Regions from separate parts of the Neorhizobium sp. CSC1952 genome, predicted to be linked through region 1. Evidence: predicted binding sites of a transcription regulator. Region 1 holds the regulator's gene; each other region holds the start of a gene.
What was found. The regulator PhoB, encoded in region 1, activates phosphate uptake and scavenging genes when phosphate is short. The targets are predictions, from matches to a motif close to TGTCATNNANCTGTCAT.
Positions count from the first base shown of each region.

Region 2: QTA58_RS23225 (DUF47 domain-containing protein) is a predicted target of PhoB. The motif match lies at 4,911-4,927, and genes of this name have one in related genera.
Region 3: QTA58_RS10895 (PhoX family phosphatase) is a predicted target of PhoB. The motif match lies at 4,321-4,337, and genes of this name have one in related genera.
Region 4: phnF (phosphonate metabolism transcriptional regulator PhnF) is a predicted target of PhoB. The motif match lies at 3,415-3,431, and genes of this name have one in related genera.

Region 1 covers NZ_CP128416.1:1,065,933-1,073,645, forward strand. Annotated here, with positions in the region: gene QTA58_RS05525 (aspartate aminotransferase family protein) at 1-570, opposite strand, end outside; gene QTA58_RS05530 (GcrA family cell cycle regulator) at 979-1,512, shown strand; gene QTA58_RS05535 (PACE efflux transporter) at 1,866-2,300, shown strand; gene phoB (phosphate regulon transcriptional regulator PhoB) at 2,320-3,003, opposite strand; gene phoU (phosphate signaling complex protein PhoU) at 3,046-3,759, opposite strand; gene pstB (phosphate ABC transporter ATP-binding protein PstB) at 3,803-4,618, opposite strand; gene pstA (phosphate ABC transporter permease PstA) at 4,633-5,952, opposite strand; gene pstC (phosphate ABC transporter permease subunit PstC) at 5,949-7,433, opposite strand; gene QTA58_RS05565 (substrate-binding domain-containing protein) at 7,619-7,713, opposite strand, start outside.
Region 2 covers NZ_CP128416.1:4,773,244-4,780,956, forward strand. Annotated here, with positions in the region: gene QTA58_RS23200 (iron chelate uptake ABC transporter family permease subunit) at 1-1,115, shown strand, start outside; partial or broken gene QTA58_RS23205 (TIM barrel protein) at 1,043-2,924, opposite strand; partial or broken gene QTA58_RS23210 (alpha/beta family hydrolase) at 2,926-3,378, opposite strand; gene QTA58_RS23215 (DUF899 family protein) at 3,537-4,241, shown strand; gene QTA58_RS23220 (DUF1236 domain-containing protein) at 4,345-4,734, shown strand; gene QTA58_RS23225 (DUF47 domain-containing protein) at 4,953-5,594, shown strand; gene QTA58_RS23230 (inorganic phosphate transporter) at 5,594-6,598, shown strand; gene QTA58_RS23235 (DUF982 domain-containing protein) at 6,699-6,938, shown strand; gene QTA58_RS23240 (cupin domain-containing protein) at 6,997-7,638, opposite strand.
Region 3 covers NZ_CP128416.1:2,213,468-2,221,180, forward strand. Annotated here, with positions in the region: gene QTA58_RS10865 (DNA translocase FtsK) at 1-646, shown strand, start outside; gene QTA58_RS10870 (outer membrane lipoprotein carrier protein LolA) at 711-1,355, shown strand; gene QTA58_RS10875 (exodeoxyribonuclease III) at 1,463-2,266, shown strand; gene QTA58_RS10880 (cyclic nucleotide-binding domain-containing protein) at 2,460-2,915, opposite strand; gene QTA58_RS10885 (response regulator transcription factor) at 2,924-3,607, opposite strand; gene QTA58_RS10890 (L,D-transpeptidase) at 3,749-4,297, shown strand; gene QTA58_RS10895 (PhoX family phosphatase) at 4,404-6,392, shown strand; gene QTA58_RS10900 (histidine phosphatase family protein) at 6,635-7,183, opposite strand; gene leuC (3-isopropylmalate dehydratase large subunit) at 7,298-7,713, opposite strand, start outside.
Region 4 covers NZ_CP128416.1:1,644,838-1,652,550, forward strand. Annotated here, with positions in the region: gene QTA58_RS08355 (L-aspartate oxidase) at 1-790, shown strand, start outside; gene nadC (carboxylating nicotinate-nucleotide diphosphorylase) at 803-1,663, shown strand; gene aqpZ (aquaporin Z) at 1,766-2,488, shown strand; gene phnF (phosphonate metabolism transcriptional regulator PhnF) at 2,567-3,325, opposite strand; gene QTA58_RS08375 (hypothetical protein) at 3,553-3,921, shown strand; gene QTA58_RS08380 (PfkB family carbohydrate kinase) at 3,932-4,738, shown strand; gene phnF (phosphonate metabolism transcriptional regulator PhnF) at 4,889-5,692, shown strand; gene phnG (phosphonate C-P lyase system protein PhnG) at 5,685-6,143, shown strand; gene phnH (phosphonate C-P lyase system protein PhnH) at 6,146-6,691, shown strand; gene QTA58_RS08400 (carbon-phosphorus lyase complex subunit PhnI) at 6,691-7,713, shown strand, end outside.

The sequences.
Region 1 (7,713 bases):
GATACCGCCCTCGCCCTGGATCGGCTCGATGAGAATAGCAGCCGTCTTTTCCGTGACGACGGCTTTCAAAGCTTCCAGATCGCCGAAAGGCACCTGGTCGAACCCTTCGACCTTCGGCCCGAAGCCTTCCAGATACTTCGCCTGACCGCCGGCGGCGATGGTCGCAAGCGTGCGGCCGTGGAAGGCCCCTTCGAAGGTCACGATATGGAAACGTTCCGGATGGCCCTTCACATACTGGTACCGGCGGGCCGTCTTGATGGCGCATTCCAGCGCCTCCGCACCGGAATTCGTGAAGAACACCTTGTCCGCGAAGGATTTCTCGGCGAGGCGACGCGACAGGGTCTCCTGGCCCGGCACTTCATAGAGATTGGAGGTGTGCCAGACCTTCTCGGCCTGAGCCTTCAGCGCCTCGACGAGATGGGGATGGGCATGGCCGAGCGAGTTGACCGCGACGCCCGATCCGAAATCGAGATATCGCTCGCCGCTTTCCGTCACGAGCCATACGCCCTCGCCGCGTTCGAAGCGCAACGGGGCCCGGGCAAAGGTGTCGAAAAGCGCGGCTTCAGCCATGGCGACATCACTCCTCTAGGCAGTCCGAAAGACCGGCCAAAACGGCCGGAAAAATCAAAAATGCCGCCCAATGGGGCGGCGGGGGCACTATCGGGGTTTAGGGCCCGAATGTCAACAAAGCCCGGCACCTTAGCCGGCTTTGCTAAAGAAACAGGCAGGCGCCTGCATATGTGACAAAAATGACTCTCTCCAACAGCAAGTTGGGGAAAACCAAGAAATCGATTCCTGCAGATTCTCCCGACTCTTGCCACGGAGTCAGCCTCACACTAGGTTAATCGTCAATTACTAGACTGCATGCGGCGGAACTAGTCACCTCAAGCATAGATGTAGTGGGTGTTGCGGAATGATGTCTGCAGCAAAGGTGGAAGGATTCTGCATGCCTGCAACGTCCAAAGGCGGAGAACGGGCATGAACTGGACAGACGAGCGCGTCGAAAAACTGAAGAGATTGTGGTCGGAAGGCTTGAGCGCCAGCCAGATCGCCGCACAGCTCGGAGGCGTGAGCCGCAATGCCGTGATCGGCAAGGTGCACCGCCTCAGCCTGCCGGGCCGGGCGAAAGCCGGCGGCACGGTGGCCACGGGCCGTTCGGCCGCCAAGCGGACCACATCGGCGCCCCGGGCTCCGAACTATGCGTCGCGCGTCGCCACCCGGACCGTCGCCCGCGCGGTCGGCGCAACTCTTCTCAAGGAAGAGATCGAAGTCGAGGCTTTCGAGGAGATGGAATATCGTCCGGCCGCCAATGTGGTGGTGCCGATCTCCCGTCGCCTCGCCCTGACGGAACTCACCGAGCGCACCTGCAAGTGGCCGGTCGGCGATCCGCTCAAGGAAGATTTCCACTTCTGCGGCTGCGACTCCCCGGACAATTCGCCCTATTGCGGCTATCACACGCGGCTTGCCTATCAGCCGGTTCACGACCGCCGCAGGGCGAGTGCCCGGGCCTGACACGAACGCGGCACGAGAATGAATTGAAAGCGGGCTTCGAGATCGCTTCAGACTGCCGACAAAGGTTCGAAAATCTCTGATCGTCTTGCTCAGGCCTGTCCCGAGCATCTGCAAACCATCGATGTTTACAGATCCTCGGCACAAGGCCGAGGATGACGCCGAGCGAGACGCAAGATTTGTCATCAAGCTGAAGCGGGCTTCGAGGCCCGCTTTTTTCGTGTGCATGGCAGCTATGCCCTGCCGCGGCTTGCCGAGCAGTGCGAAAGCACCTATCTCAAGGATGCGAGGACGACCTCCCCCAATATCGGGCCAAAACTCCGGGACGACCCGGAACGAACCCACCGGGGAATATCATGCGCTCGACCCGCGACCGTATCCGCCACGCCATCAGCTTCGAAGTCATCGCGCTTCTCATCGTCACGCCGCTCGGGGCGCTTGCCTTCGGCAAACCGCTCTCCGACATCGGCGTCATCGCAATCGGCGGTGCGACGATCGCGACCGGCTGGAACTATCTCTACAATCTCGGTTTCGACCATCTGATGCGGCGGCTGACCGGCGGCACGCAGAAAACGCCGGCAATCCGCGTCGGCCATGCCATCCTTTTCGAGGTAGGCCTGCTGATCGTGCTTCTGCCCTTCGTCGCCTGGTATCTCGATATCAGCCTGTGGGAAGCGCTGGTCATGGACGTGGCTTTTGCCGTCTTCTACGTCTTCTATGCCTTCGCCTTCAACTGGGCCTACGACCGGCTGTTTCCGCTGCCGGAATGGCAGGAGGCTGAGGCGCGATGACGCGCGCCTCTTCCAGCGATCAGGATTCCATCGAATAACCCGCACCGCGGACGGTGCGGATGACATCCTGCATGTTGGAGAAATTCAACGCCTTGCGCAGGCGCCCCACATGCACGTCGACTGTGCGCTCGTCCACGTAGATGTCGTGGCCCCAGACGCCGTCCAGGAGCTGCGAACGGGAGAAGACGCGGCCGGGCGATGCCATCAGGAACTCCAGCAGGCGGAATTCCGTCGGGCCGAGGCGGACCTCACGGCTCTTGCGATGCACGCGGTGGGTCTCGCGGTCGAGCTCGATGTCGCCGCAGCGCAGAACGCTGGAGAGCACTTCCGGGCGCGCCCGCCGCAGCATCGCCTTGACGCGGGCCATAAGCTCCGGCGTCGAGAAGGGCTTGACCACATAGTCGTCCGCACCCGTGGCCAGGCCGCGGACACGCTCGCTCTCCTCGCCGCGGGCCGTCAGCATGATGATCGGCAGGCGCTCGGTTTCCGGGCGCATGCGCAGGCGCCGGCAGAGTTCGATGCCGGAAACGCCGGGCAGCATCCAGTCGAGGATCAGAAGATCCGGCGTGCGCTCCTGAAGCCTTATCTCGGCCTCGTCCCCCCGCAGGATCGTCTCGACGTCATAACCTTCGGCTTCGAGATTGTAGCGAAGAAGCACGCTCAGCGCTTCCTCATCCTCCACGACAGCGATTTTTGGCAGCATTCTCACCCTGCTCCGTCAGCATTCCGTCATTCGGTGCCGTTTTTACTCGGTAACGGCGCCGAGCGTGTTCGACGTATCGTCCTTCGGACGCTCGCCTTCCGGCTGGGCACCCGTCGTCATGTAGTAGATCGTCTCGGCGATGTTGGTGGCGTGGTCGCCGATCCGCTCGATGTTCTTGGCGCAGAACAGCAGATGCGTGCAGGTGGTGATATTGCGCGGATCCTCCATCATGTAGGTGAGGAGCTCGCGGAACAGGGACGTGTACATCGCGTCGATTTCCTCGTCGCGGATGCGGATCGCTTCCGCCTTCTCGGCGGACCGGCTCGCATAGACGTCGAGCACTTCCTTGAGCTGCACGAGCGCGAGATCGGAAAGGTGCTCGATGCCGCGGGCAAGCTTGCGCGGCACGCCGGTGCCCTGAACCGCGATGACCCGCTTGGCGGTGTTCTTGCCGAGATCGCCGACGCGTTCCAGATCGCCGGCGATGCGCAAGGTGCCGACGATCTCGCGCAGGTCGGACGCCATCGGCTGGCGCTTGGCGATCGTGACGATCGCCTTGTCCTGGATCTCGCGCTCGGCGTGATCCAGGATCACGTCGTCGGAGATGACCTTCTGGGCAAGCGCCGAGTCGGAATTCACAAGCGCGCGTACGGCGTCCGAGCACATCTGCTCGGCAAGACCGCCCATTTCGGAAATGCGGCGGCTCAGATATTTCAGTTCGTCGTCGTAGGCCGACAGGATATGGGTCGATGCCATCTTCTAATCCTCGAAATTGATGTCAGGCGGCACAGCCGGCCGATCAGCCGAAACGGCCCATGATGTAATCCTGGGTGCGCTGGTCGTCCGGGTTGGTGAACATCTTGTCCGTGTCGTTCTCCTCGACCAGCTGGCCGAGGTGGAACATGGCGGTGCGCTGGGACACACGGGCGGCCTGCTGCATCGAGTGCGTCACGATGACGATCGTGTAGTTGGCGCGCAGCTCGTGGATGAGCTCCTCGACCTTGGCGGTCGCGATCGGGTCGAGCGCCGAGCAGGGTTCGTCCATGAGGATGACTTCCGGCGATACGGCGACCGCGCGGGCGATGCAGAGGCGCTGCTGCTGGCCGCCCGAAAGGCCGGTGCCGGATTCATGCAGGCGGTCCTTGACTTCCGTCCACAGGCCGGCGCGCTGGAGGCTCGCCTCGACGATCTGGTCCATGTCGGCTTTGTTCCTGGCCAGCCCGTGGATGCGCGGGCCGTAGGCGATGTTCTCGTAGATCGACTTCGGGAACGGGTTCGGCTTCTGGAAGACCATGCCGACGCGGGCGCGCAGTTCGACGACATCGATCTGCGGATCGTAGATATCGTCCGTATCGAGGGTGATCTTGCCGGTGACGCGGCAATTCTCGATCGTGTCGTTCATGCGGTTGAGGCAGCGCAGGAAGGTGGACTTGCCGCAGCCAGAGGGACCGATAAGAGCCGTCACGGTGTTTTCGCGGACGTTGAGGTTCACGTCGAAAAGCGCTCGCTTCTCGCCGTAATACACGGACACGTCCTTGCCGATCATCTTATGCGAAACATCACTCATCTTCTGGTCCAGCGCCTTTTCAACTGCTGCTTCCGACATCATGTTCATCGTATCTACTCCTTCTACCAGCGACGCTCAAAGCGCCGCCGCAAGAGAATTGCGCCAACGTTCATTACGATGAGGAACAGGAGCAGGATGATGATCGCTCCCGAGGTACGCTCGACGAACGCGCGCTCGGCTTCGTTCGCCCACATGTAGATCTGCACCGGCAGCGCCGTCGAGGGATCGAGCGGCGTGGTCGGATAGTTGGCCACGAAGGCGACCATGCCGATCAAAAGCAGCGGTGCGGTTTCGCCGAGCGCGTGGGCGAGACCGATGATGGTCCCGGTCAGGATGCCCGGCATGGCAAGCGGCAGGACGTGATGGAAGATCGTCTGCATCTTGGAGGCGCCGAGGCCGAGGGCGGCCGCGCGGATCGATGGCGGCACCGCCTTCAGCGCCGCGCGCGTGGCGATGATGATCGTCGGCAGCGTCATCAGGGTCAGAACCAGGCCACCCACCAGGGAAGCGGAGCGCGGCAGGCCGGCGAAGTTGACGAAGACGGCAAGCCCGAGAAGACCGTAGACGATCGAGGGGACGGCAGCGAGGTTGTTGATGTTCACCTCGATCAGGTCGGTGAACCTGTTCTTCGGGGCGAATTCCTCGAGATAGATCGAGGCGGCGACGCCGATCGGCAGCGACAGGACCAGCACGATCAGCATCATGTAGAACGAACCGATGAGGGCGACACCGACGCCGGCGGCCTCCGGACGGCTCGACGCGCCATTGACGAAAATGCCGGTATTGAAGTGCTTCGCCAGCGCGCCGCTTTCGGCAAGCTGGTTCATCCAGCCCACCTGGCGGTCGGAAACCTTGCGGTTGGTCTCGGGAACCGAAAGATCGATCTGGCCCTTGAAGGCGGAGTCGAGATCGCCTGCGGCCAGCAGCGAGACGGTCTGCGTCGTGCCGATCAGCGACGGATTGGCGACGACCATGTCGCGAAGCTGGGTGCGGACGCCATCCGAGATCATCTGGTTGACGGCGCGCAGCCCGGCACGGTCGTTCTCGGCCACGCCGAGCACCTTGGCAACCGCGTTGCGGGCGAGGATCGGGTAGTTCGCCGTCATCAACTTCTGCGGATCGGTGGCCCGCTCGTTCTGCGGGTCGATGACCTGCTCGGAGAACTCGACCGGCACGGTGATCATCGTCTGCTGGAAGGCGGTATAGCCCTTGGAGACGACCGACCAGATGAGGATCAGCAGGAAGATGATGCCGAAGGACAGGGCGGCTATGCCATAGGCGCGGAAGCGGCGTTCGGCGGCGTAACGGCGCTTGATGCCGATATCGCGACGGGCGGGCTTGGCCTTGGGGATGCCTGCTGCGGGAGAAAGTGCATCGGTCATTCGTACTGCTCCCGATATTTGCGCACGATGTAGAGTGCATAGATGTTGAGGCAAAGCGTGATCGCGAAGAGCGTGATGCCGAGCGCGAAGGCCACCAGGGTCTGCGGCGAGGTGAACTCGAGGTCGCCCGTCAGCTGGCTGACGATCTTGACCGTCACCGTCGTCATCGGCTCGAAGGGATCGAACTGGATGCGGGCGGCGACGCCGGCGGCCAGCACGACGATCATGGTCTCGCCGATGGCGCGGGAAGCGGTCATCAGGATGGCGCCGACGATGCCCGGAAGCGCTGCGGGCAACGTCACGCGCTTGACGGTTTCGGAGCGGGTCGCGCCGAGACCGAGCGAACCGTCGCGCAGGGCGCGAGGCACGGCGGTGATGATGTCGTCGGACAGCGAGGAAACGTAAGGGATCAGCATGATGCCCATGACGAAACCGGCCGTCAGCACGCTTTGCGCCTGGATGAAGTTCATGTAGTCGCCGGTCAGCAGGCCATTCACCTGCGAGGAGAGATCGCGCAGGAAGGGACCGACAACAGTCAGGGCGAAAAAGCCGTAGACGATGGTCGGGATGCCGGCAAGGACTTCAAGCAGCGGCTTGGCGATCGAACGCACCTTCGGCGAGGCATACTCGGACATGTAGATGGCCGAGAAAAGACCGACCGGGACCGCGACGAGCATCGCCACCAGGCCGATATAGAGCGTGCCGAGAAGCAGCGGGATCAGGCCGAACTGGCCTTCCGAGTCGGTCGCGCCGGCGGCCGCGAAGCGCGGATCCCAGACGGTGCCGAAGAAGAATTCCCAGGCGGGCACGCGTGCAAAGAAGTGTCCCGCTTCCGTCAGCATCGACAGGACGATGCCGATCGTCGTGAGGATCGCGATGGACGACGCGACGACGAGACTGGCCAGGATGACCTTCTCGACCCGGTTGCGGGCGCGGAAACGGGGAGCGATCTGGCGGAACGCGAGCAGCGCACCGGCCAGCGACGCGGCGAGCACCACGATCGTCATCGCCGTCCGGCTCAACGCGGTCATGGTGTTCAGCTCGCCGGCGGCCTCGACCATGAAGGGCTGCGGCTCACCCGCGAGCGGCACGCCCTTGGCGCCGAGCGCGGCGCGCAGCTCGGCCGGATTGCTGCCCACCCGCTCGATCTCTTCCAGCGACAGCACGTTCATGCCGCGCGCAAGCGAGCTCACCATGCCGAAGTTCAGCCCCTGCTCGGCCTCGGAGAGAGCCTTCACCTCTTCGGGGAAGCCCGAACGAACGGAAGAATTGATGTAGATCGGGCTGGCGACAAGCCAAACCGCAAGGATCAGCAAGGCGGGAACGATCGCCCACAGGGCGATGAACGACCCGTAATATCCCGGTCGGGAATGCAGTTTGGACGACAGTCCGCCGGCAAGCGCCATGGCGCGCCGCGCGCCGGCAACGTATCCGGCAATGCCGATCAACGCCACAATCAATAATATCAATGATGTACTCATCAGAATCCCCCGGCCTACCGCCGATGGCGGCAACCCATACCGCCCAGCTCCGCTCATCGGAACCGATCGCATCCGCGTCCGCGCCGTGCGCGTCGACCGCCGCTTTTCCTGCGGCGCCTCGAGCTGCGATGAACAGCCCGATCAAGGAAAATCGGCGCCGCCAGAGGGCGGCGCCGATCATTTCATTACATGGTCTTGCCGGCTTCGAAGTCCTTGCGGACCTGCTCACGCTGGTCGTCCGGAGCAGCGACGAGGCCGTATTCGGCAAGCGGGCCCTCGG
Region 2 (7,713 bases), 1.2 Mb from region 1:
TCCTTCCCGCAGCCCTGCTCGGGATCGCCTGTATTCTCGCCTTCTCGCTGCTTCTGCTGTTGCGCCCTCAGGTGCCGGGAGACACGGAGACGGCGGCAGCACTCGACCGGATCTTGCTCTGGAGCAGCCTGGCTCCCCGTGCCGCCATCGCATTGATCGCGGGCGCAGCACTCGGCCTTGCCGGCGCGCTCCTGCAGCGGGTGCTGCGCAATCCGATCGCCGACGCCTCGACGCTCGGCATCGCCTCCGGCGCGGAGCTCGCGCTCACGCTGGGCCTCAGCCTTTCGCCGCTGCTGGTGGGGGCCTCGCGGGAACTCGCGGCATTTGCCGGGGGACTTGCCGCCGTCGCCATCGTGCTTGCGCTCAGCTGGCGGCGCGGCCTCGATCCGGTCACGGTCGCCATTTCCGGCATGATCGTCAGCCTGATCGCCGCTTCGCTCAGCGTCACGCTGGTGCTCGCCCGCGGCGAATATGCCATGTCGATCCATATCTGGGGTGCCGGCGCGCTCAACCAGCAGGACTGGAGCGGCGTGATCTCGCTCGCGCCGCGGCTGGCGGCCGGCATCGCTGCGGCATTCCTGCTGCTGAGGCCCCTCAACGTCCTGGCGCTCGACGATTCCAGCGCGAAAAGCCTCGGCGTCGCGCTGCATACGGCGCGGTTCGCGATCCTCGTCCTCGCCGTCTGGCTGTCCGCCTCCGTCACCGCCACCGTCGGAATCATCGGCTTCCTCGGGCTTGCCGCGCCGGCGATCGCAAGACTCTGCGGCGCGCGGAGCACGGGGCAGATGATGATCGCCGCCCCGCTGACAGGCGCCGCCGTCCTCTTCCTGGCCGACTGCCTGACGCAATTGCTGGGACCGGGATTTTCCGACCTCGCGCCGACCGGCGCGGCCACCGCCCTGCTCGGCGGTCCGCTGCTCCTGTTGCTGCTGCCGCGCGTTCACGGATTTTCCGCCGTCACCGCAAGGCCTGACGTCGTCTTGCGGCATCTGCGGAAGCCCGGAACCGCCCTCATCGTCCTTGCCATTTTGCTCGCGGCGATCTCCGGCATTCCCTCTGGTCTGAGCGCCTTTTTGAGGGCGGCGATGCGGAAGATGGCGTTGGGTGCGCCGTAGCCGCGATATTGGCGCCGTTCGACGATCTCGAAGAAGAAGCCTTCCCCGAAGGTCATGCTGTAGAGCTGGAAATACTCGCCCTGCTCGTCGCGGTCGTAGAGGATGTTGTCCGCCTTCAGCCTCTCGGTCAGCTCCGGGTCGAGGCCGAAGCGCGCCTCCACGTCGCCATAGTAGTTCGGCGAGATCTGCAGCGGCTTGAAGCCGTTCTTGCGGAGCGCCTCGGCGGTGGCAAAGATGTCGTGCGTCTGGAAGGCCAGATGCTGGACGCCGGAACCGAACGTCTCGGCGATGAAATGCCCGGCGAGCGTGCGGCGGTTCTCCGCCCCGTTCAGCGTGATCCTCAGCGTGCCGGCGGCATTCTCCACCACCTGGCTCCTGACCACGCCGGCCGGATCGATGATGTCGACCATCGGCGTCTTCTGCGCCTCGAAGATCGACGTGTAGAACAGCAGCCAGGTCAGCATCTCGTCATAGGCGACCGTCTGGGCGATGTGGTCCACATGTTCGAGATGCGCCGGAGCAACCTCCGCACCGTCCTCCATGGGCACGAAGTCGATCTCGGAAAACCGGCCGAGGCTGCTCTTCTCGTCGATCAGATAGATCAGTCCGCCGCCGACGCCGCGGATCGCCGGGATCTCCACCTCGCCCGGGCCGACCGGCTGGCTGAAGGCCTCCGCCCCCAGCGCCACGGCGCGCGCCAGCGCATCCTTCGCATCCTGGACCTTGAGCGCCATCGCATAGGCCGACGTGCCGTGCACCGCAAACGAGGCGCTGGCGAAACCCTTCTCCTCCGTATTGACGATGAGGCGGATATCGCCCTGCCGATAGAGGCCGACCTTCTTCGTATGGACGGCCACCTTGCGGAAACCAAGCGTGCGCAAGATGCCGGCAAGATCGGCGGCGTCCTTCTCGTCGGCGGAAAACTCCACGAAGCCGACGCCCGTGACCTTCGCCCGCTCCGGCATGGCGGGAACGGTGAGCGAGGAGACGTTCGGGCTGCGGCGCACCTGGTCGCCGAGATAGATCAGCGACCGGTGGCCGTCGGCCGCGATCGGCCGCGCCTGGCCGCCGCGGAACTGGTCGTTGAAGATCTCCAGCGAGAAATAGCCGTCATAGCCGGTCTCGGCGATCGCCGCCGTAAACGCCGTCACCGGCAGATCCCCCTCGCCCGGCATGTTGCGGAAATGCCGCGACCAGTAGAGCAGGTCCATGTCGATCAGCGGCGCATCGGCCAATTGGACGATGAAGATCTTGTCCTTCGGGATGGAGCGGATCGAGTTGATGTCGATCTTTTTCGACAGCGTGTGAAAACTGTCGAGGATGAGGCCGATGTTCGGATGATCGGCACGGCGGACGATCTCCCAGGCATCGCGGTGGTCGTTGATGTGGCGGCCCCAGGCGAGCGCCTCGTAGCCGACCTTCAGGCCGCGTTTTGCCGCCCGTTCGCCGAGTTGATGGAAATCGGCCGCCGCCCGGTCGATGCCGCCGAGCGACACCGGAGAGACGTTGGAGCAGACGAGCAAAAGGTCGGTGCCGAGCTGCTGCATGACGTCGAACTTGCGCTCGGCGCGGTCGAAGGTGCGGCTGCGCAATGGTTCCGGCATGCCCTCGAAATCGCGAAGGGCTGGAACAGCGTGATCTCCAGGCCGAAATCCCGCACCATCTTCCCGACATCCGAGGGACTGCCGTCGAAGGCCAGGAAATCGTTCTCGAAGATCTCCACCCCGTCGAACCCCGCCTTGGCGATCGCATCCAGCTTCTCAGGCAATTCCCGCCGCTGATCGATACAGTCGCGATCGACGTCTTCATCGGTCCCCTGGCAGATCAATGCGGGCGTCCTCAGCCCTTTCAGGTGTTGCGTGCGAAGCTGTTCGGGCTTGCCGGGCGGATGGAAGGGATAGCCGAGGCAGAGAAGGCCGGCGATTTTTCCCTCCGCATAGAGGTCGTCGGCAATCATGCTCGCGACCCGTCCGCCCATCGACTTGCCGCCGATGACGAGCGGTCCCTTCGCGCCGAGTTCGGCGATCGCGTCCCGGTACTCGGGATTGAGGGTTTCGGCCCTCGGCGGCGGCTTGCGGTCGCCCGATATCCGCCGGGACGCCATATAGCCGAATTCGAACCGCGCCACGCGGAAGCCCTTGGCCGAGAGAGCATTCGCCGCGGCCGTCATCGACGCCGAATCCATCGGAGCGCCGGCGCCGTGCGCCAGCAGGATCGTGAATTCTGCGTTCTCCGGCCCCTCGATCAGAAATCGCTCCGACATTTTGCTCCCTCATTTCGAGCGCATTTTTCATACGTGCCGGTCGGCTCGGGAGGCCGGCGGGCGTCCTTGGGTCAGGGCGAGACGCGATCGCCCGAACCGATGTTTAGCAGCGGGAGCCGGATCCGTCTCCTGCGCAAGCGACAGATGGAGGATATGTCATGAACGACGTGCAGAGCCTCAGACCCGCAATCGAGCTGGCGATGAAGAACGGAGTGCGGTTCCCCAACGAAAGCGCCGCCTACCGGGAGGCGCGCGATGCCCTGCTTGCGGAGGAGATAGAACTCAGGCGCCATATCGAACGGGTCGCCGAGCAGAGACGCCGGCTGCCGCCGGGCGGCGCGGTGCCCGGAAATTACACGTTCGAAGGCGAGAACGGCCCGATTTCGTTCGAAGACCTCTTCGCCGACAAGGAAACCCTTGTCGTCTACAGCTATATGTTCGGTCCGGAACGGGAGCGCCCCTGCCCGATGTGCACGTCGCTGCTTTCCTCCTGGGACGGGGAGGTCCCGGACATCCGGCAACGGGTATCGTTCGCGGTCGTGGCGCGTTCGCCGATCAGGCGCTTGATCGACTTCAAGGAGGAACGAGGCTGGCATCACCTGCCGCTTTATTCGGACATGACGGGCGAATACAGCCGCGACTATCACGCGCTCGGCGCGAACGGCAGCGACGATGCCGCCTTCAACGTCTTTACCCGGCGGGACGGGACCATGCGGCATTTCTGGAGCCAGGAGATGGGCGCGGTCACCGCCGATCCGGGCCAGGATCCGCGCGGCGCGCCCGATCTCATGCCGCTCTGGACGATCCTGGATGCGACGCCGGAGGCCCGGTCGCCGCACTGGTATCCGAAATTGTCCTACTAAAGGCCTGAAGACGTTAGGACTTAGGTCCGAAAGGCCGATTTTGGCGGAACGAAAAAGAAAGCGATGACGTTCTCCGGCCACCTCAACCGAAAGGAAAGTGGTCATGAACAAGTTGATTCTCATTTCTACCGCGATCGGCCTCGTTGCGACGGGTGCCGCAGCACAGGAAAGCACCGTCAACGGCGCCGTGGGCGGCGCGGTCACCGGCGCCATCGTCGGCGGCCCGGTCGGCGCAGCCGTGGGCGGCATCGTCGGCGCGGCGGCCGGCACGGCCATCGATCCGCCGCCGGAACGCGTCGTCACCTATGTCCGCGAACAGCCGATCCAGCAGTCGGTCGTGGTCCGGGAGCGCGTCGTCGTCGGCCAGCCGATCCCGCAGCAGGTGGTGCTCACGCCGGTCCCGGAAGCGCCGACCTATGCCTATGCGGTCGTCAACGAGCAGCGCGTGATCGTCGATCCGCAGACCCATACCGTCGTGCAGATCATCGACTGACGGAAATTCCCGTCGACGGACGGCCGCCGCACCCGCTGGTGCGGCGGCCTTTTCATTTGTGGCGCCTTCTTTTCGATTCCTCTGGGAAAACAAATCATTAGCCGGCTTACAAAAGCAGGTCTTGTCGTCCACAGAAAATCCTTTCCGGCACTTTCCAGTCTCGCCTTTCACGCTTTATGACACATTTATGACGGTCAGAAAGATGCAAGGAGCCTCGTATGCTGGGCCTGTTCAGAAAACTGCTTCCCCGCGAGGATGCCTTCTTCGATCTTTTCGCGCAGCATTCCCGTACCGTGGTCGGCGCCGCGGAAGCCCTGAATGCGCTGCTCGCCGGCAGGGACATCGACGGCAACTGCCAGCGCATCGTGGCGCTTGAGGACGAGGCGGACGACATCACCCGCGAGGTGCTGCAGGCCACCCGCCGCAGCTTCATCACCCCTTTCGACCGCGGCGACATCAAGGACCTCATCCAATCCATGGATGACGCGATCGACATGATGCACAAGACGGTCAAGACGATCCGGCTGTTCGAACAGACGAGCTTCGATCCGCTGATGCAGCAGATGGGCGGCGAGATCGTCCAGGCCGCGCATCTCATCGCCGAGGCGGTGCCGCTGCTCAACAAGATCGGCGCCAATGCGCCGCGGCTCGGCGCGATCGCCGAGGAGATCATGCGCGTCGAGGGCCGTTCCGACGACCTGCACGACCAGGGCCTCAAGGATCTCTTCCGCCGTCACGGCACCGGCAATGCCATGGACTTCCTCATCGGCAGCGAGATCTATGGCGAGCTCGAGAAGGTGCTCGACCGGTTCGAGGACGTCGCCAACGAGATCAGCGGCATCGTGATCGAGAATGTCTGATGGAAGCCTCCCTCGCTTTCCCGCTGCTCGCCGGACTGATCGGCATCGCGCTCTTCTTCGACTTCCTGAACGGGCTGCATGACGCGGCGAACTCGATCGCGACCATCGTCTCGACCCGCGTGCTCAGGCCGCAATACGCGGTCTTCTGGGCGGCCTTCTTCAACTTCATCGCCTTCCTGTTCTTCGGCCTGCACGTGGCGGAAACGCTCGGCACGGGCATCATCAATCCCGGCATCGTCTCGCCGCAGGTGATCTTCGCCGCGCTGATGGGCGCGATCATCTGGAACATCGCCACCTGGATATTCGGCATTCCGTCGAGCTCGTCGCACGCGCTGATCGGCGGGCTCGTGGGCGCCGGCCTCGCCAAGGTGGGTCTGAGCTCGATCGTCTGGGGCGGCCTCCTGAAGACCGTCGGCGCGATCTTCATGTCGCCGGCTATCGGTTTCTTCCTCGCTTTGACCCTGGTCCTGATCGTCTCATGGGTCTTCGTGCGCCAGACGCCCTTTGCCGTCGACAGCACGTTCCGGGTGCTGCAATTCGTCTCCGCCTCGCTCTATTCTCTCGGCCATGGCGGCAACGACGCCCAGAAGACCATGGGCATCATCGCCGTCCTCCTCTATTCGCAGGGCCATCTCGGGGGCGAGTTCCACGTCCCCTTCTGGGTGGTCATCAGCTGCCAGGCGGCGATGGCGCTCGGCACGCTCTTCGGCGGCTGGCGCATCGTGCACACGATGGGTTCGAAGATCACCAGGCTCAATCCGATGCAGGGCTTCTGCGCCGAAACGGGCGGCGCCCTGACGCTGTTCGGTGCCACCTGGCTCGGCATACCCGTCTCGACCACCCACACCATCACCGGGGCGATCATCGGTGTCGGCGCCGCGCGACGGGTCTCCGCAGTCCGCTGGGGCATCGCCGGCAATATCGTCTTCGCCTGGTTCGTGACGCTACCGGCAGCGGCGCTGATCTCCGCGCTGTTCTACTGGCTCGCCGGCTTTTTCCAGTGAACGCGGGCCCCGCCGCTCGGCTGCAATTTTTTTGCAGCGGCGGGGAACCATTCGCCGCCCTGGCCGTTTCCTATGGTTGGTATCCAGGGAGGAGACAAACATGCAAACAAGCTGGCAGAAACCTGTCCGCGTCGCGTTCGGCCATCTTGGCACGGAAGTCATCAACGGGCCTTTCGAGGCACTGGCCCTGTTGACGGACCGCTGGCCGGACATGCGCGGGCCTCACTTCGTCAAGGCCCGCAGCGCCTGCCGCGCCGCGCTCGACGGACGCAGAACGCCGGAGGAGGCGCGTCAGCACTTCGAGCAGGCGGTGAGTGAAGCCCAGCTCCATCTGAACTGAAAACGGCGGGGCCGGTCGGATGACCGGCCTTTGCGGTTTCATTTGAATTCAATCCTCGTCAGATGCCGATGATATCGCCGATGAGCCGGAACGGCGAACCGGAGAGAGCGATCGGCGCAAACAGCACGAGGAAGCAGATGCATGGCCCGCACCTTCCGGCGATCGGGCGATGCTGCACCGTCTCGTCCGCGATTGCGACATCCCCTTTCCTGAAACGTCCCTGCTGGTCGTGGAATTCGCCCTCGAGCACCAGCGTCAGCTCCAGGCCCCGATGGCGGTGACGGGGAAGTGCCCTGCCCGGCCGCGCCCACAGGAGGCTCGCCTCCACTTCGGAAGACTTTTCCAGGACATGCCGCCGAAGTCCTGGCAGGCTCAGCTTCCAGGGAATGTCCGGAAGATCGACGCCCACATAGGCCCGCAGCGAGGCTGGAAATTTCGATGCCGCGCCGATCCCCCGTGGTCCGGACGGCATGGGGGCCGACCTGAATATCTCCTTCAGCCGGCGGTCGCGCGCGGAAACGGCAAGCGATTCGCCGTCGTGCAGGGCGTCGCCGGCCATTTCTTCCAGCGTCCGGGCAAATCCCGCTGCCGAAGCCCGCATTTCCAGATGCGCACCGACAAGGGCACGGGCCGGCTCCGGAAGAGAGCCGGACACGTAATGGGCGATCAGGAAATCCAACCTTTCGGAGCTCAGCGACATATCCAAGGCCAATTCGCGAGCGGAATTCACGCCGCGGGATAATTTTCGAATGGCACGGTTCAGTATTGGCTTCAA
Region 3 (7,713 bases), 1.1 Mb from region 1:
CGAAATGGCCGACCTGATGATGGTCGCCGGCAAGGATATCGAAGGTGCGGTCCAGCGCCTGGCGCAGATGGCGCGCGCCGCCGGCATCCATGTCATCATGGCGACGCAGCGCCCGTCGGTCGACGTCATCACCGGCACGATCAAGGCGAACTTCCCGACCCGCATCTCCTTCCAGGTCACGTCGAAGATCGACAGCCGCACGATCCTTGGAGAGCAGGGCGCCGAACAGCTACTCGGCATGGGCGACATGCTCTATATGGCAGGCGGCGGCCGCATCCAGCGCGTCCACGGCCCCTTCGTGTCGGATACGGAGGTCGAGGAGATCGTCTCCTACTTGAAAACGCAGGGCGCGCCCCAATATCTCGATGCGATCACGGCCGATGACGACGAGGACGGCGACGGCGGCGGCCCGGCCGGCACCGCGAACCTCTCGGATTCGGACGACCCCTACGACCAGGCGGTGGCGATCGTGCTGCGCGACGGCAAGGCTTCGACGTCCTATGTCCAGCGCCGCCTCGGCATCGGCTACAACCGGGCCGCCTCGCTCATCGAGCGGATGGAGCAGGAAGGGTTGATCGGGCCGGCAAACCATGCCGGCAAGCGCGAGATCCTGGTGCCGACGGAGGGCGACGTCCTCGACCGGTAAGGCTTTCGTGATCGCCATCAAGCCGCCGCCTTTCGCGCCCAGAAGTTCAAGGAAGGAGACCAGAATGAAGAACGAAAAATCCATCCTTTCCGGCACGTTCGGCCGCAGACAGTTTTCGCTGGGGCTTGCGGGATTGGCGGCGGCGGCCTTCGCGCCGGGCATCAGCTTCGCGCAGGGTGCCAGCGGGGCGGCCGCGCAGAAGATCGCTGACCATTTCTCGTCGGTCAAAACCATGATGGGCGAGTTCGTGCAGTTCGGCCCGCGCGGCGAGCAGACCGGCGGCAAGTTCTATATCGAGCGGCCCGGCAAGCTGCGCTTCAACTTCGAGGACCCGTCGCCGATCCGCGTGATCGCCGACGGCAGGAATGTCGTGATCGGCAACCTGAAGCTCAAGACCTGGGATATCTACCCGCTCTCCAAGACGCCGCTGAGCCTGCTGCTTGCCAACCGCATCGATCTCGGCAACCAGATGGTGCGCGACGTCAAGCAGGAATCCGATCTCACCACGATCGTGCTCGGCAACAAGACCGTCTTCGGCGATTCGACCATCACGATGATGTTCGATTCGAAGACCTTCGACCTGCGCCAGTGGACGATCACCGACGCCCAGAACAAGGACACGTCGGTGATGATCTACAATGTCCAGAACGGCGTGAACTTCGACGAGAAGGTCTTCACCATTCCCTATGACGACGTGAGAAAGATGTAATCGCGATCGCTTGCCGAATGGAGAGGCTGCGCGCGGCGCGGCCTTTTTTGCTTCTCAGGGCCGAGGAAATTTCCTAAACCTCCCGGCGACACGTCGGGGTTCGATCAATGACATTTTCCATCGCCACCTGGAACATCAACTCGGTGCGCCTGCGCATGCCGATCGTCGAGCAGTTCCTCGTCCGCCACAAGCCGGACATCCTCTGCCTGCAGGAAATCAAATGCCGGGAGCCGGAGTTTCCGCTCCAGCCGCTGAAGGACCTCGGCTACCAGCACATCATCATCCACGGCCAGAAGGGCTATCACGGCGTCGCCATCGCCTCGAAGATTCCGCTTCTCGAAGACCACCGCCAGAATTACTGCGGCGTCGGGGATGCGCGACATATCTCGGCGATCTTCGAGCGGGGCTCGCGGCGCATCCGGGTCCACAATTTCTATGTGCCGGCCGGCGGCGACGAACCGGACCGGACGATCAATCCGAAATTCGGCCACAAGCTCGATTTCGTCGAGGAGATGAAGGCCCTGCGGGCCGATGCCATGCCCGGGATCTCCTCCATCCTCGTCGGCGACCTCAACATCGCGCCGCTGGAGAACGATGTCTGGTCGCACAAGCAGCTTTTGAAGATCGTCAGTCATACGCCGGTCGAGACCGAAGGCCTGACCGAGGTAATGAACCGGGGCGGCTGGCTCGATCTGATGCGCCATCACACGCCGGAACCGACGAAAATCTATACCTGGTGGAGCTATCGCGCCAAGGACTGGGAGGCGGCCGACAAGGGCCGCCGGCTCGATCACATCTGGTCCTCGCCCGACCTCGGACCGTTCCTGGACCGGATCGAGGTGCTGAAGGAAGCACGCGGCTGGAACCAGCCTTCCGACCACGTGCCGGTAACGGCGGTGTTCAAGTTCTGACGCTGACGGGTTTGTCCATTCAGGTGAGCTGCGAGATCGCGGCCCCCTCATCCGCCCTCCGGGCACCTTCTCCCCGAGAGGAGAAGGGAGTTGCCGCGACGTTGCCGCTCCTCCTCTCCCCTCGGGGAGAGGGTGGCCGAGCGAAGCGGAGGCCGGGTGAGGGGGCTGCCCGGCACAAGGCTCAATACAGTTCTCAAGCGAACCTGTGCCCCATCGCCGCCGCAGCCTTGGCAAGGCCGGTGATGTTGTCGCGGATGCGGTCTTCGATCACCCGGCCGACATCGGGATATTCCTCCAGCAGGCGGTGGAAGAGCGAGCGGCTGATCTTCAGCGCCTCGGCTTCCTCGATCGCCATGGCGGTGAACTTCCGTTCCACCATCGTGATCAGCGCGAGTTCGGAAAGCAGTGTTCCGGGGCCGACGGTCGCTTCCGCTCTCACCTCGCCGTTGCGGCCGGCCACCAGCAGTTCGAAACGGCCCTTCGATACGATGAAGGCCGATTCCGCCGGCGACCGCTCCCGGAACAGCTCCTGGCCCGGAGACACCTGCCGCCGTTCCGCGCCGAAGGCGATCAGGCGCAACTGGTCGCCGTTCATCTCCCGGAAGAGCGGAACCCCTGAAAGCAGCCGGATATCTTCGGTGAGAGACATGGTTCAAATCACGGGACGATCTTGTAGCCACCGTTTTCGGTGACCAGGATTTCCGCGCTGGAAGGATCGCGCTCGATCTTCTGGCGCAGCCGGTAGACGTGGGTTTCCAGCGTGTGGGTGGTGACGCCGGAATTGTAACCCCAGACCTCTTCCAGGAGCACGTCGCGGGTCACGACCTTCTGGCCGGCGCGGTAGAGATAGCGGATGATCGCCGCTTCCTTTTCGGTCAGCCGGATCTTCTTGCCGTCCTCGGTGGTGAGCAGCTTCTGGCTCGGCTTGAAGAGATAGGGGCCGACGGTGAAGGTCGCGTCCTCGCTCTGTTCGTACTGGCGAAGCTGCGCACGGATGCGGGCGAGCAGCACGGCGAAGCGGAAGGGTTTCGTCACGTAGTCGTTGGCGCCGGCTTCCAGCCCGAGAATCGTGTCGGAATCGGTATCATGGCCGGTCAGCATGATGATCGGCGCCTTGAAGCCGTTCTTGCGCAGAAGCTTCACCGCCTCGCGGCCGTCCATGTCCGGCAGGCCGACATCCATGATCAGGAGGTCGATCTGGGTGCTCTTGGCGGTCTGCAGCGCCTTGGCGGCATTCGCCTCCTGGAGGATCGAGAACTCGTCATAGAATGACAACTGTTCCACCAGGGTCTCGCGCAGGTCGTCGTCGTCATCCACCAGAAGTATCGTACGCGCTGCCATGCTTCCTGCCTTTCGTCTCGCCGGTCGTTTCGGAAGCCGAAAATTTCGGCCTTCCAAAGCCTGATCAGGGCCTTCGATCTAAATCCCATCGTGCTATGAATTCAAACGAAATCATATTCAAAGCAAAAACTTGTGAGAAAAATGCAGCGTTTTCGCGATGGCTCGTGTTCCAGGCCGAATGTCGTCACCGTCCGGAGGGCGCCGCGCAACCCTCAGCGCGCGATCGTCTCCTTCGGCGGCATCACCGTGCCGGCCGCGCTCGGACGGTTCGGAACCACGGCCTTCAAGCGGGAAGGGGACGGTGCCACGCCGATCGCGGCAATGCGCCTTCTTCACGGCTTCTTCCGCGGGGAGAGGGTGCGCCTGCCGCCCACGGCCCTGCCGGTCAGGCGCATCGCCAAGGACATGCTGTGGTGCGACCAGCCGGAGCATCCCTCCTACAATCGCCTGGTCAGGGCGCCCTTCCGGCCGAGCCATGAGGACATGCTGCGGGCCGACGGTCTCTACGACATCTGCCTCGTGCTCGACTGGAACATCACCTCGCGGCGGCGGCATCGCGGCTCGGCGATCTTCTTTCATCTCATCAAGCCCGGCTACCAGCCGACCGCCGGCTGCATCGCGGTCAGCCTTCCCGATATGAAGCGGCTTCTGCGCTTCATGCGGAAGGGCACGGTCGTGCGCGTCCTCTGATATCGTGGCGCTGCCGCTGCGGTTGTCGTATTGCCGTAATAACGGAACCCTAAAGTTTAGAACGGCTCGAAACTAGACGCCGTTATTCAACTTTGGAGGCAGTGAGATGACCGAACATCTTTCCCAGAAGATATTCCCGACGACCCAGCTGGAAGATGCGGATGGCGAAGGCCATAATTCCAGCATCAACCCGACGATGGGCGAGATCATCGGCAAGCGCTTCTCGCGCCGCAACTTCCTTCAGGGTTCCCTGGCCGTTTCCGCGATTGCCGCAACCGTCAGCCCCGTGGCTTTGATGACCGCCGAGAAGGCGCGCGCCACCGGCGTGTCGGCTTTCTCCTTCTCCGAAATCGAGGCCGGCGTGGATGCCAACCACCATGTCGCCGAAGGCTATAGCGCGGACGTCCTGCTGCGCTGGGGCGATGCGATCTTCCCGGATTCCCCGGCATTCGACCCCACCAGGCAGACGGCTGCCGCGCAGGCCCGCCAGTTCGGCTACAACAACGATTATGTCGGCTATATCCCGCTGGAAGGTTCGGCCGAACACGGCCTTCTCGTCGTCAACCACGAATATACCAACCCGCACCTGATGTTCCCGGGGCTGGTGACGATCGCCGACGGAAAGATCAAGCAGGGGCCGCTCAGCAAGGAGCAGGTCGATATCGAGATGGCCGCGCATGGCGGCACGATCGTCGAGATCCGCAAGGTGGACGGCAAATGGCGGGTCGTGCCCGAAGGCCGTTATAACCGCCGCATCACCTCGGCCACGGAAATGCAGCTCACCGGGCCCGTCGCCGGCAACGACCGCGTGAAGACCTCCGCCGATCCGACCGGAACCCGCGTCATCGGCACGCTCAACAACTGTGCCGGCGGCGTCACGCCCTGGGGCACCTACATCATGGCCGAGGAGAATTTCCACGGCTACTTCTCCGGCGAGCTGCCGGCCGGCCACAAGGAAGCCGCCAATTACAAGCGCTACGGCGTTCCGGAAGGCGGTTACGAATGGGCGAATTTCTACGACCGCTACGACCTCGCCAAGGAGCCGAACGAGCCGAACCGTTTCGGCTGGATCGTCGAGGTGGACGCCATGGATCCGGCCTCCACGCCGAAGAAGCGGACGGCTCTCGGCCGCACCAAGCATGAAGGCGCGGAATCGATCGTCGCCGAAAACGGCAAGGTCGTCTTCTATCTCGGCGACGACGAGCGTTTCGACTATGTCTACAAATTCGTGACTGACGGCACCTACAATGCCGACGACCGGGCCGCGAACCTGAACCTTCTCGACGCCGGCACGCTCTATGTCGCCAAGTTCGAGGAGGACGGCTCGATGCAGTGGCTGCCGCTGGTTCACGGCCAGGGGCCGCTGACCGCCGAAAACGGCTTTGCGAGCCAGGCCGATGTGCTGATCGAAACCCGCCGCGCCGGAGACCTTCTCGGCGCCACAAAGATGGACCGTCCGGAGGACGTGCAGCCGAACGGCGTCAACGGCAAGGTCTATGTCATGCTCACCAACAACACCCGCCGCAAGGCGGAGCAGGTGGATGCTGCCAATCCGCGCGCCGAAAACGCTTTCGGCCACATCATCGAGATCACCGAGGACGGCGGCGATTTCACCGCCACGTCCGGCAAGTGGGAAGTGCTCCTGAAGTGCGGCGATCCTTCGGTCGCAGCGGTCGGCGCGACCTTCTCCACCGAGACGACGAAGAACGGCTGGTTCGGCATGCCGGACAACTGTGCGGTCGATTCCGCCGGCCGCCTCTGGGTCGCGACCGACGGCAACAACAACAAGGCGACCGGCCGCACCGACGGTCTCTGGGCCGTCGATACGGAAGGGGATGCCCGGGCGACGTCCAAGCTCTTCTTCCGCGTGCCGGTCGGTGCGGAAATGTGCGGCCCGCTCTTCACGCCGGACGACGAGACCGCCTTCGTCGCCGTCCAGCATCCGGGCGACGGCGGCGACGATTGGGAAGGCCACGGCCGCCCGTCCTATTACGAGGACCTCTCGACCCGCTGGCCGGACTTCAAGGACAACATGCCGGTACGCCCGGCGGTGCTCGCCATCACCAAGATCGGCGGCGGCAAGATCGCCGTCTGACGCGCGCTTGCGACGACAACAGGGCCCCGCTGCAATCGGCGGGGCCTTGGACGTCGATAAAGGTGAGAACATCTCTTCCGTCATGCCCGGGCCCGTCCCGCGCATCTGCAAACCATTGATGTTTGTGGATCCTCGGCACAAGGCCGAGGATGGCGCCGGGTAAGACGGGAGGTTTGTCAACGAACTGGGCCCAGCTGTCGGCAGCAGGCTTTCATATGGCCGGGTTCATCCGTTTATTTCCGTCACTCAAGGGAACGCGGGGTGACGAACCGTTCCAGGCGGCCGGAGCCTTCACGGATCCCCTGCCAGTCCGTGGCGTCGAAATCGATCACGGCAAGCCCGGCCGTCGGAAATTTCTCCGCCAGCCGCCGCCGGGTTTCGGCATTTTCCGCATCGGTCAAAAGCAGCGCGAGTTCCTGAAGGCCGGGATTGTGCCCTAGGATCAGGACACTGCGGTAAGTGGGCTCGATCCGGACCAGGATGTCGAGAATTTTCATCGCGGATACTTCGTAGATCCCGGCGTGCTCGCGCAGCTCTACCTGTCCGGGCAGTCTCTCCCGAACCAGCGTCCAGGTCTCCTGCGTCCGCCGTGCGGGGGATATGAGAGCAACGTCGGGAACAAGCCCTTCGCGGGCCATATAGTCGCCGATCAGTGGGGCCGCCTTCTCGCCGCGCGCCGCAAGCGGCCGGTCCTTATCCGCCACGCCTTCGGGCCAGGCGGATTTCGCATGCCGCAGCAGCATCAGCCTGCGGCCGGGATCATGCGATGTCTTTTGCGGTCGCTTGGACATGACAGCCATTATGATGCCAAAGCGGCTGCTTGTCTCCTGTCGCGCCTGCTTGCCGCATCAGACAAAAATGCCGCCCTCGAAGGGCGGCATCGTTCGGTGATCGCGGCAGTTGGATCACTTCCATTCGCGGATGTCGACGAAATGGCCGGCGATCGCGGCTGCGGCGGCCATGGCCGGCGAGACGAGATGGGTGCGGCCCTTGTAGCCCTGGCGGCCCTCGAAATTGCGGTTCGAGGTGGAGGCGCAGCGCTCGCCCGGCTTCAGCCGGTCGTCGTTCATCGCAAGGCACATGGAGCAGCCCGGCTCGCGCCATTCGAAGCCGGCATCCTTGAAGATCCTGTCGAGGCCCTCGGCTTCGGCCTGCTCCTTGACGATGCCCGAGCCCGGGACGATCATGGCGGAAACGGTCGAAGCCACCTTCCTGCCCTCGACGACCTTGGCGGCTGCGCGCAGGTCCTCGATGCGGCCGTTGGTGCAGGAGCCGATGAAGACGCGGTCGACCGCGATATCGGTCATCTTGGTGCCGGGCT
Region 4 (7,713 bases), 580 kb from region 1:
GCGGGGGGAGGGCGCCGTGCTCGTCAACGAGAAAGGCGAACGGTTTCTCGCCCGCGAACCCGGAGCCGAACTCGCTCCGAGGGATATCGTGGCCCGGGCGATCAGCGCCGAAATCGCCCGCGGCGGCCGTGTCTTTCTCGATGCCCGCGAAACGCTCGGCCAGAGGTTCGCAGGCCGTTTCCCGGCTATCGACCGGTTGTGCCGGGAGGCCGGCATTGCTCCGTCGCAGGACCGCATTCCCGTTCGTCCCGCCGTTCATTACCACATGGGCGGCGTAGCGACCGACATGAACGGCCGCAGTTCGGTCGAAGGCCTATGGGCGGTGGGCGAGACGGCCTGCACCGGTCTGCATGGAGCGAACCGGCTTGCCAGCAATTCGCTGCTCGAAGCCGCCGTCATGGGCATGCGGGCAGCCCGGGACATCGCCGGGACGTCCGCCGACGGCGCTCGCGTTCTGCCTGTGACCGGCCTCCCCCCATCGGCAGATGTTTCCCCCGTTCAGCCGATCGTTTCCCGCCATCTCGGCGTGTTGCGCAATGCCGGCGCAATCCATGGCGCGGTCGCAAGTCTGCTGCCGCTCGTCGAAGACGAGGGGCAGGCCTCCGATCCCGCCATCGTCGCGCTGCTGGTCGCGGTCTTCGCCTCGCTCCGGCGGGAATCGCGCGGCGCCCATGCCCGCACGGATTTCCCGCTCAAGCTCGCCTATGCGGAGCGGCGGAGGATGCGCCTTGCCGAGGCGCTGGATATCGCTCGAGCGGCTGCTTCCCATCCCATTGCCCGGAGTGCCTAAGGAGTCCCCGACATGAGCCTTGCTCCCCTTCCCCGACTGATCGTCGAGCCGCCGGTCCGCGCAGCGCTTCTCGAAGATCTCGGTCTTGCCGGCGACATCACTTCGACCGCCGTCATCCCGGCCGAGCATCGCTCGACGGTGATCATGGCCGCCCGCAAGGCCGGCGTCATTGCCGGGTTGGACGCCGCCGAGCTCGCCTTCCAGCTCGTAGATCCCGCAATCAGCGTCACACGCCATGTTCCGGACGGGACGGCGGTGAAGCGGGGCGACACGATCGCCACGATCGAAGGCCCTTCCCGCGGGCTTTTGACGGCCGAACGGACCGCGCTCAACTTCCTCGGCCATCTCTCCGGTATCGCCACCGTGACGGCGGGCATCGTCGCGGCGGTCGAGGGCAGCAAGGTTTCGGTGGTCTGCACCCGCAAGACGACGCCCGGGCTCAGGGCGTTGGAAAAATACGCCGTACGCGCCGGCGGCGGCATGAACCATCGCTTCGCACTTCACGATGCCGTGCTGATCAAGGACAACCACGTCGCGATCGCCGGCAGTGTCGCTGAAGCCATACGCCGCGCCAGGACGGGTGTCGGCCACATGGTGAAGATCGAAGTGGAGGTCGATACGCTTACCCAGCTTCACGAAGCCATGGAGATCGGCGTGGACGCCGTGCTTCTCGACAACATGACACCCGATGAACTGCGCGAGGCCGTCGCGATCGTCGCCGGTCGGGCGATCACGGAAGCGTCCGGCGGCATTACGCCGGAGACCGCCGCGGCCGTCGCGGCATCGGGCGTGGATCTCCTCTCGGTCGGGTGGATCACTCATAGCGCCCCCACCCTCGATATCGGCCTGGATTTCCAATCCGCCTCGTCGTGACGGCGCCACCCGCCGTCCTGGAATCGATAGCCGCCTACCTTCCCTTCGGAACAACAAGGGATTATGAAATATGCGTTGGAACTCACGAGGAGGTGATTCGCAATGATCAGGAAATTGGCAGCCGAGGCGATCGGGACATTCTGGCTTGTGTTCGGCGGGTGCGGCAGCGCCGTGCTTGCGGCAAGCTACCCGGATCTCGGCATCGGCTTCGTTGGCGTTGCGTTTGCGTTCGGATTGACAGTATTGACAATGGCTTATGCGGTGGGAGGAATTTCCGGAGGGCACTTCAATCCCGCCGTTTCGCTCGGTCTGGCCGTAGCCCACCGATTCGAGTGGAAGGATCTGGTGCCCTATTGGATAGCCCAGGTCGTCGGCGGGCTGGTCGGGGCCGCTGTGCTCTATGCCATCGCATCAGGCAAAGCGGATTTCGTTGCGGGCGGCTTTGCTTCGAACGGGTACGGCGTCAACTCACCCGGCGGCTACGGCCTGACAGCGGCTCTCGTGGCTGAAATCGTTCTGACCGCAGGGTTTCTGATTATCATCCTTGGGGCCACCGCAAAAGCCGCGCCCGCGGGTTTTGCTCCCATCGCGATCGGACTCGGTTTGACGCTGATCCACCTGATTTCGATCCCGGTGACAAACACGTCGGTCAATCCCGCCCGGTCGACCGCGGTGGTCTTCTTCGCGGAGAACGGCGCTCTCGGACAGCTCTGGCTGTTCTGGTTGGCGCCGCTGGTCGGCGCGACGCTCGGCGGCCTGATCTGGAGCATGCTCCTCGCACCGGGTGAATCTCCTCGCGGCATCGCGGGAGCCGAGCCTGCCTAATACCGGATCCGGTGCCTCACCATCAGGAAGGCCCGTTTCGGCGGGCCTTCTTTTTTGCAGGCTTGTCCCAGATGCACCTCAGACGTCCTTGTTCCGTGCGAGCACATCAAGAAGCTGGTTGGTGTTGTCGATCGAAAACTGCACCCGTTCGCCCGGCCAGACCGTTTCCGAATAGGCGATGGGCGTTCCCTTCATATCCACATCAACCTTCTTCAACACAATGACCGGCTGGGACATGCTCTGGTCGAGCTGGCGGGCCTCTTCAGGCGTCGGCATCCGGACCAGAATGTCGGTCCGCAGGCGGATGTAGTCCGGAACGCCGTATTCGGCCAGGATCACGCTGACACTCCGCCCGCTACGCCGCGCCTTGTCGAAACCGGGAAAACGGCGGACCGGATAATAGGCATTCGATAGGTTGATGGGTTCGTCATCGGCAAAGCCGCGCCGGACGATATGATAGACCGGCTCGCCCCGCGGCAGCCGAAGCGCCTCGGCAACCGCGGCGGAAGCGGGTATCTCCTCTTCGCGGACGGCCTGGCCGAAAGGCTCCCTGCCCTGGTCCAGAAGGTTCTGCGAAAAGCGGGTGCGCTCGGAAAGACGATATTCGAGACGCCCCTCGCGAACGAAAGTGCCCCTGCCTTGCTCGACCTGCACGAGCCCGCGGCTCTGAAGACTGGAGATGGCCCGCCGGATCGTGTGGCGGCCGACGCCGAACTGCTCCATGAGGTCGGCCTCCTTCGGAAGCTGGGTCATGGGGGAGAGCCGACCGGTCAGGATGTCTTCAGCAATATCTTCCTCGACCTGCTGCCACTGCCCATGCGACGATTTCTTCTCCATGTCTCTCTTTCGTCTGATCCGCTCATGTCGTCCGGATGTCGATACCTTTCGGCGCATCCGGTTTCAATCGGGATTGCCGGTCACTCTCCTGTCATCCACCCGTAGAAGATCGGCGATAGAAGGAAGAGGAGCGTAAATACGCCGGTTACTTCATATGGATGTCATCGATCGCCGTTACAGAAATATTCGAATATTTTCTAATAAATTCGAATGAATTGGGACGAAGAATGATCGAGATCAGCCGCCGGAACGGCTCGCTGATCGCTTCGGCACTGCTTTCGGTGCTCGACTGGAATCTTCTGTCTTCCGACGTCCGCTTTGCCGGGCTCGACAATTACGAGGCCATTCTGGCCAGCGTGGATTTCAGGATCGCCGCATGGAACATCCATCTGTGGGGCCAGCTTGTTCTCGAAAACCGGTTCAAGAAAACGCTCACCACCGGGATAGCGACCTTTGCCGATCTTGAGGGAACCGAACGCGCCTGGGGACCGCTGATGGCGACCAGCCTCTTGTCGATCGTGCCCGTCCTCGTCATATTCCTGGCCGCGCAGCGTTTCATCGTCGATGCGCTCGCTCCCGGCTTCGACGAGAGATAGGCACCGCCAAATGCATCGGGTCATCGTCATCGGTTCCGTCAATCACGACCGCATCTGGCAGCTCGAAGACGCGCTGACGCCGGGCGGACGACTGCGCTTTTCCGCACGCGAGGTCCATCTCGGCGGCGGAGGCTTCCACACCGGCTGCCAGCTTCTGGATCTGGGGGCGAATGTGGCGCTCGTTACGCGCCTCATGCAGGACGAGAAGGGCCTATCGGCACTGAAGACCCTGAATACGGCAGGTTTCGACACGGCTCACGTGGCGATGCTGCCCGGCGAGACCGAGCCGCTGGAAATCCTGCTCGAACCGAACGGCGAAAGAACGATTATCGCGCCTGCCGGCCGAAGCCGCGCGCCCCTTTCCATCGGCGGTGCGTTGACGGGCGAGGCCGCCTATCTCAATGCCCTCCTGCTCGAAGAGGGCCTCGTCACAAGGCTTCATGATATCCCTCTCGTGGTTTCACAATTGCCGCTGCGGCCAGCCACGCCTCGGCCGGCCGATTATGTCGTCACATCGCGCGACGACGCAGGCGAGGAAGCGCCGGCGGTGTGGCGCCGCGCCATGGAGCTTGCCGGCCCGCGCCTCAAGATGCTGGTTCTGACGGACGGGCCACGCCGGATCACGCTTTACGACGGCTCCCGGTCGATCACGGTCGATCCGGCACCGGCCGTAAAAGTCGCCAGTACGATCGGTGCAGGCGACCGTTTCAGCGGCGCCTTCCTCTTTGCATTGCTCGATGGGTTGGATGCGGCTTCCGCTGCCGCCGAAGCGAGCCGCCTGACGGCGGATTGGCTGCGCCGGCGTCAGCCTGCCTGACGCGGCCTACGCCGGAAATCGCCTCGCCGGCTGCCGGAATTCTGGAATGTTGGGGCTCGCCCGTCCGACGCAAATCGCCTGTTCATACATACAATTGTCACGGAGAGCTGTTAGAGATAAAACATCCGAATGAATTTAGAGTTCATCCGAATGTATAAGGCGAACGAAGCATCCGGCAGCCGGCCCCGATGGGGGCAATGGCAGCTCCTTGAAAAGCAGATCAGCCGCGACATCGCATCCGGAACCTTGGCTCCCGGCTCTCAGCTGCCGACCGAGGCGGAGATCATGCGCAGGTTCGGAGTGGGCCGGCATACCGTGCGGCGCGCCATCGCGGAACTCGCCGAGGCAGGCAAGGTACGCGTCGAGCAGGGGCGCGGCACTTTCGTCGAAGAACATTCGGTGATCCGCTACAACATCGCGCGGCGGACGCGATTCAGCCGTAACCTCAAGGAGCAAGGGCGCATCCCCTCCGGACAGCCGGTGAACGAGCTGGAGATCGCGGCACCACCGGTCGTCGCCGCCGCGCTCCGCATTCCCGAAGGCTCGCCTGTCTACATGATCATGCGCCGCAGTTTCGCCGACGACGTGCCTATCAGTCTCGGCTGCAGCTATCATCCGGTCAGCCGCTTTCCCAACATGCATATTCGCCGGCGCACGGGCGCTTCGGTGACCGACATCTACAAGGATTTCGGCATTTCCGACTACCTGCGCCACAGCACCGCGATCTTCACCCGCCTGCCGAGCGCGGAAGAAGCACGCCAGCTCGCCCAATCCCAGGAACAGCCGGTTCTCGTCACCCAGAAGATCGACGTCGACATGGAAGGCTGCCCGATCGCCTATTCCGACGTCGTCTGGGCGGGCGAGAGGATGCAGTTCGTCATCGACAACGACGACGACGCGCCCGGCCAGGGCCAGACAAACGAAAAGTCCCAGGAAAGGAAAGGTTATGACTGAGATTACGACCGGCAGTCCGGTCATCGGAGGCTATGCTCACGCACAAGCCCTCGACATTCTCGCCGCCAGCCGGCCCGAGGCGATCAAGGCCTGCGCCGAAGACGTACTGACTGATCTCGGCGGCGTGACTGTGCTCGCAAACCGCACCGGGCTCGCCATGCTGCCATTCGTGGACACCGTCCGCAACACGGCCTTTCATCTCGGCGAGGTCCTGGTGGCGGAGGCGCATATCCGCGTGCCGGACCGCGGCGTCGAAGGATATGGCGCCGTCACCGGCCGCGACCTCGAACATGCCATGGCGATCGCCGTCATCGACGCCGCGATCGCAGCCGGACACAGGACCGACCTCGTTCTCGAATTTCTCAACGCCGAACAGCGCCGCCAAGAGGAACACGACCGGGAACGGCTGAGAAAGGTCGAGGCGACGCGCGTACAGATGGAAACCTTCTGATTATGGCACTTTCAATTCTTCCCACCGCGGACGACAGCCGCACCAACGCAACCTTCGCCGAGCTGATGTGGGCGCTCGCCCGGCCGGGCCTCGTGCGCATCCTGCCTTTAGCCGGCTTCGAAACGCTTGCCGAAAGCCTCATCGACCGCGAATGCAGTTTTCACGCGGGCAGTGACTCCGTACTGGCAAAAAGGCTTGCCGAGACCGGTGCACCCCCGGTGTCGCTCGACAAGGCCGATTACGTATTCACCACGCTCGGCTCGGAAAGAGACGTTGCGGCAGTTTCGACGCTGCGCATCGGAACGCTTGCCTATCCGGACGAGGCCGCAACGCTCTTTGCGCCGGCCCGGATCGGCTCGGGACAGGCGTTGCGCCTTTCCGGACCGGGCATCAAGGACATTCTGACGATCGAGATCGGCGGCGTCGATCCTTCCTTCTGGCCGATGCGCGAAAAGGCGATCCGCTATCCGCTCGGCTGGGATCTCTATCTCGTCGACGGCGACCGGCTGATCGGCATTCCCCGTTCCACGAAAATCGAGGTGCTCTGATGGCTTATGTAGCAACCCGCGGCGGCGAACGCGCCATCGAACAGGCCGAGAGGCTGTTCCGCGACGACCTCGGCACGATCACCCGCGAGCGGGTCGAGGCGGTGCGCAATGGCCTTCCCTATCTGATCGATCGCGTGATGGGCGAGGCCTCGCTCTACGAACCGGACCTCGCGGCGCTCGCGCTGGCACAGGCCGGCGGCGACCTTTACGAAGCGGTCTTGCTGCTTCGCGCCTACCGTACGACTCAGCCCCGCCTGACCGTCGCCGAGCCTGTGGCCCAGACGGACTTGTTCACGGTCCGCCGCATCTCCGCCGCCTTCAAGGATATCCCGGGCGGCCAGATCCTCGGGCCGACGCTCGATTATTCGCATCGCCTGCTGCAGGTCGGCGTCTTGAAGGGCGAGAGCTATACGCCCGATCCGGTCATCCCCGCCGCCGAGCCGGCACCGGCGGTACAGCCTTCGCTCGCGACCTGGCAGAAGGCGCAGGGGCTGATCAAGGACTATCCGGCCGAGACGGTCGCGCCGGACGATATCCCGGACCTGACGCGCGAGCCCCTGCTCTTTCCCGCAAGCCGGGCGCACAAGCTGCAGAGCCTCGCCCGCGCCGATACCGGCGGCACGCTGGCGCTCGGTTATTCGACGATGCGCGGCTACGGATCGGTGCATCCGACGGTCAACGAGCTGCGCCTTGCCGAAGCGCCGGTGCGCATGCGCCATCCGTGCGGCACGATCTTCAGCGCCGGGCGCGTCCGCGTCAGCCAGACCGAAGTGATCTCCAAGGCGAGGGAACTGGAACTCGGCTTTTCCGCCACGTTCGGCTGGAACGAGGTGAAGGTGATCGCCGCCGCGACGCTCGACCTCGCCTCCAACCAGCCGAACCCGCATCCGGCTTCCAACGAGGAATTCGTGCTCTACCATACCGAACCGGTCGAAAGCTCCGGCTTCTGCATCCATTTCAAGCTTCCCCACTACGTCACGTTCCAATCGAGCCTGGACGCGCTGCGGCGCGTGAAGACGGAC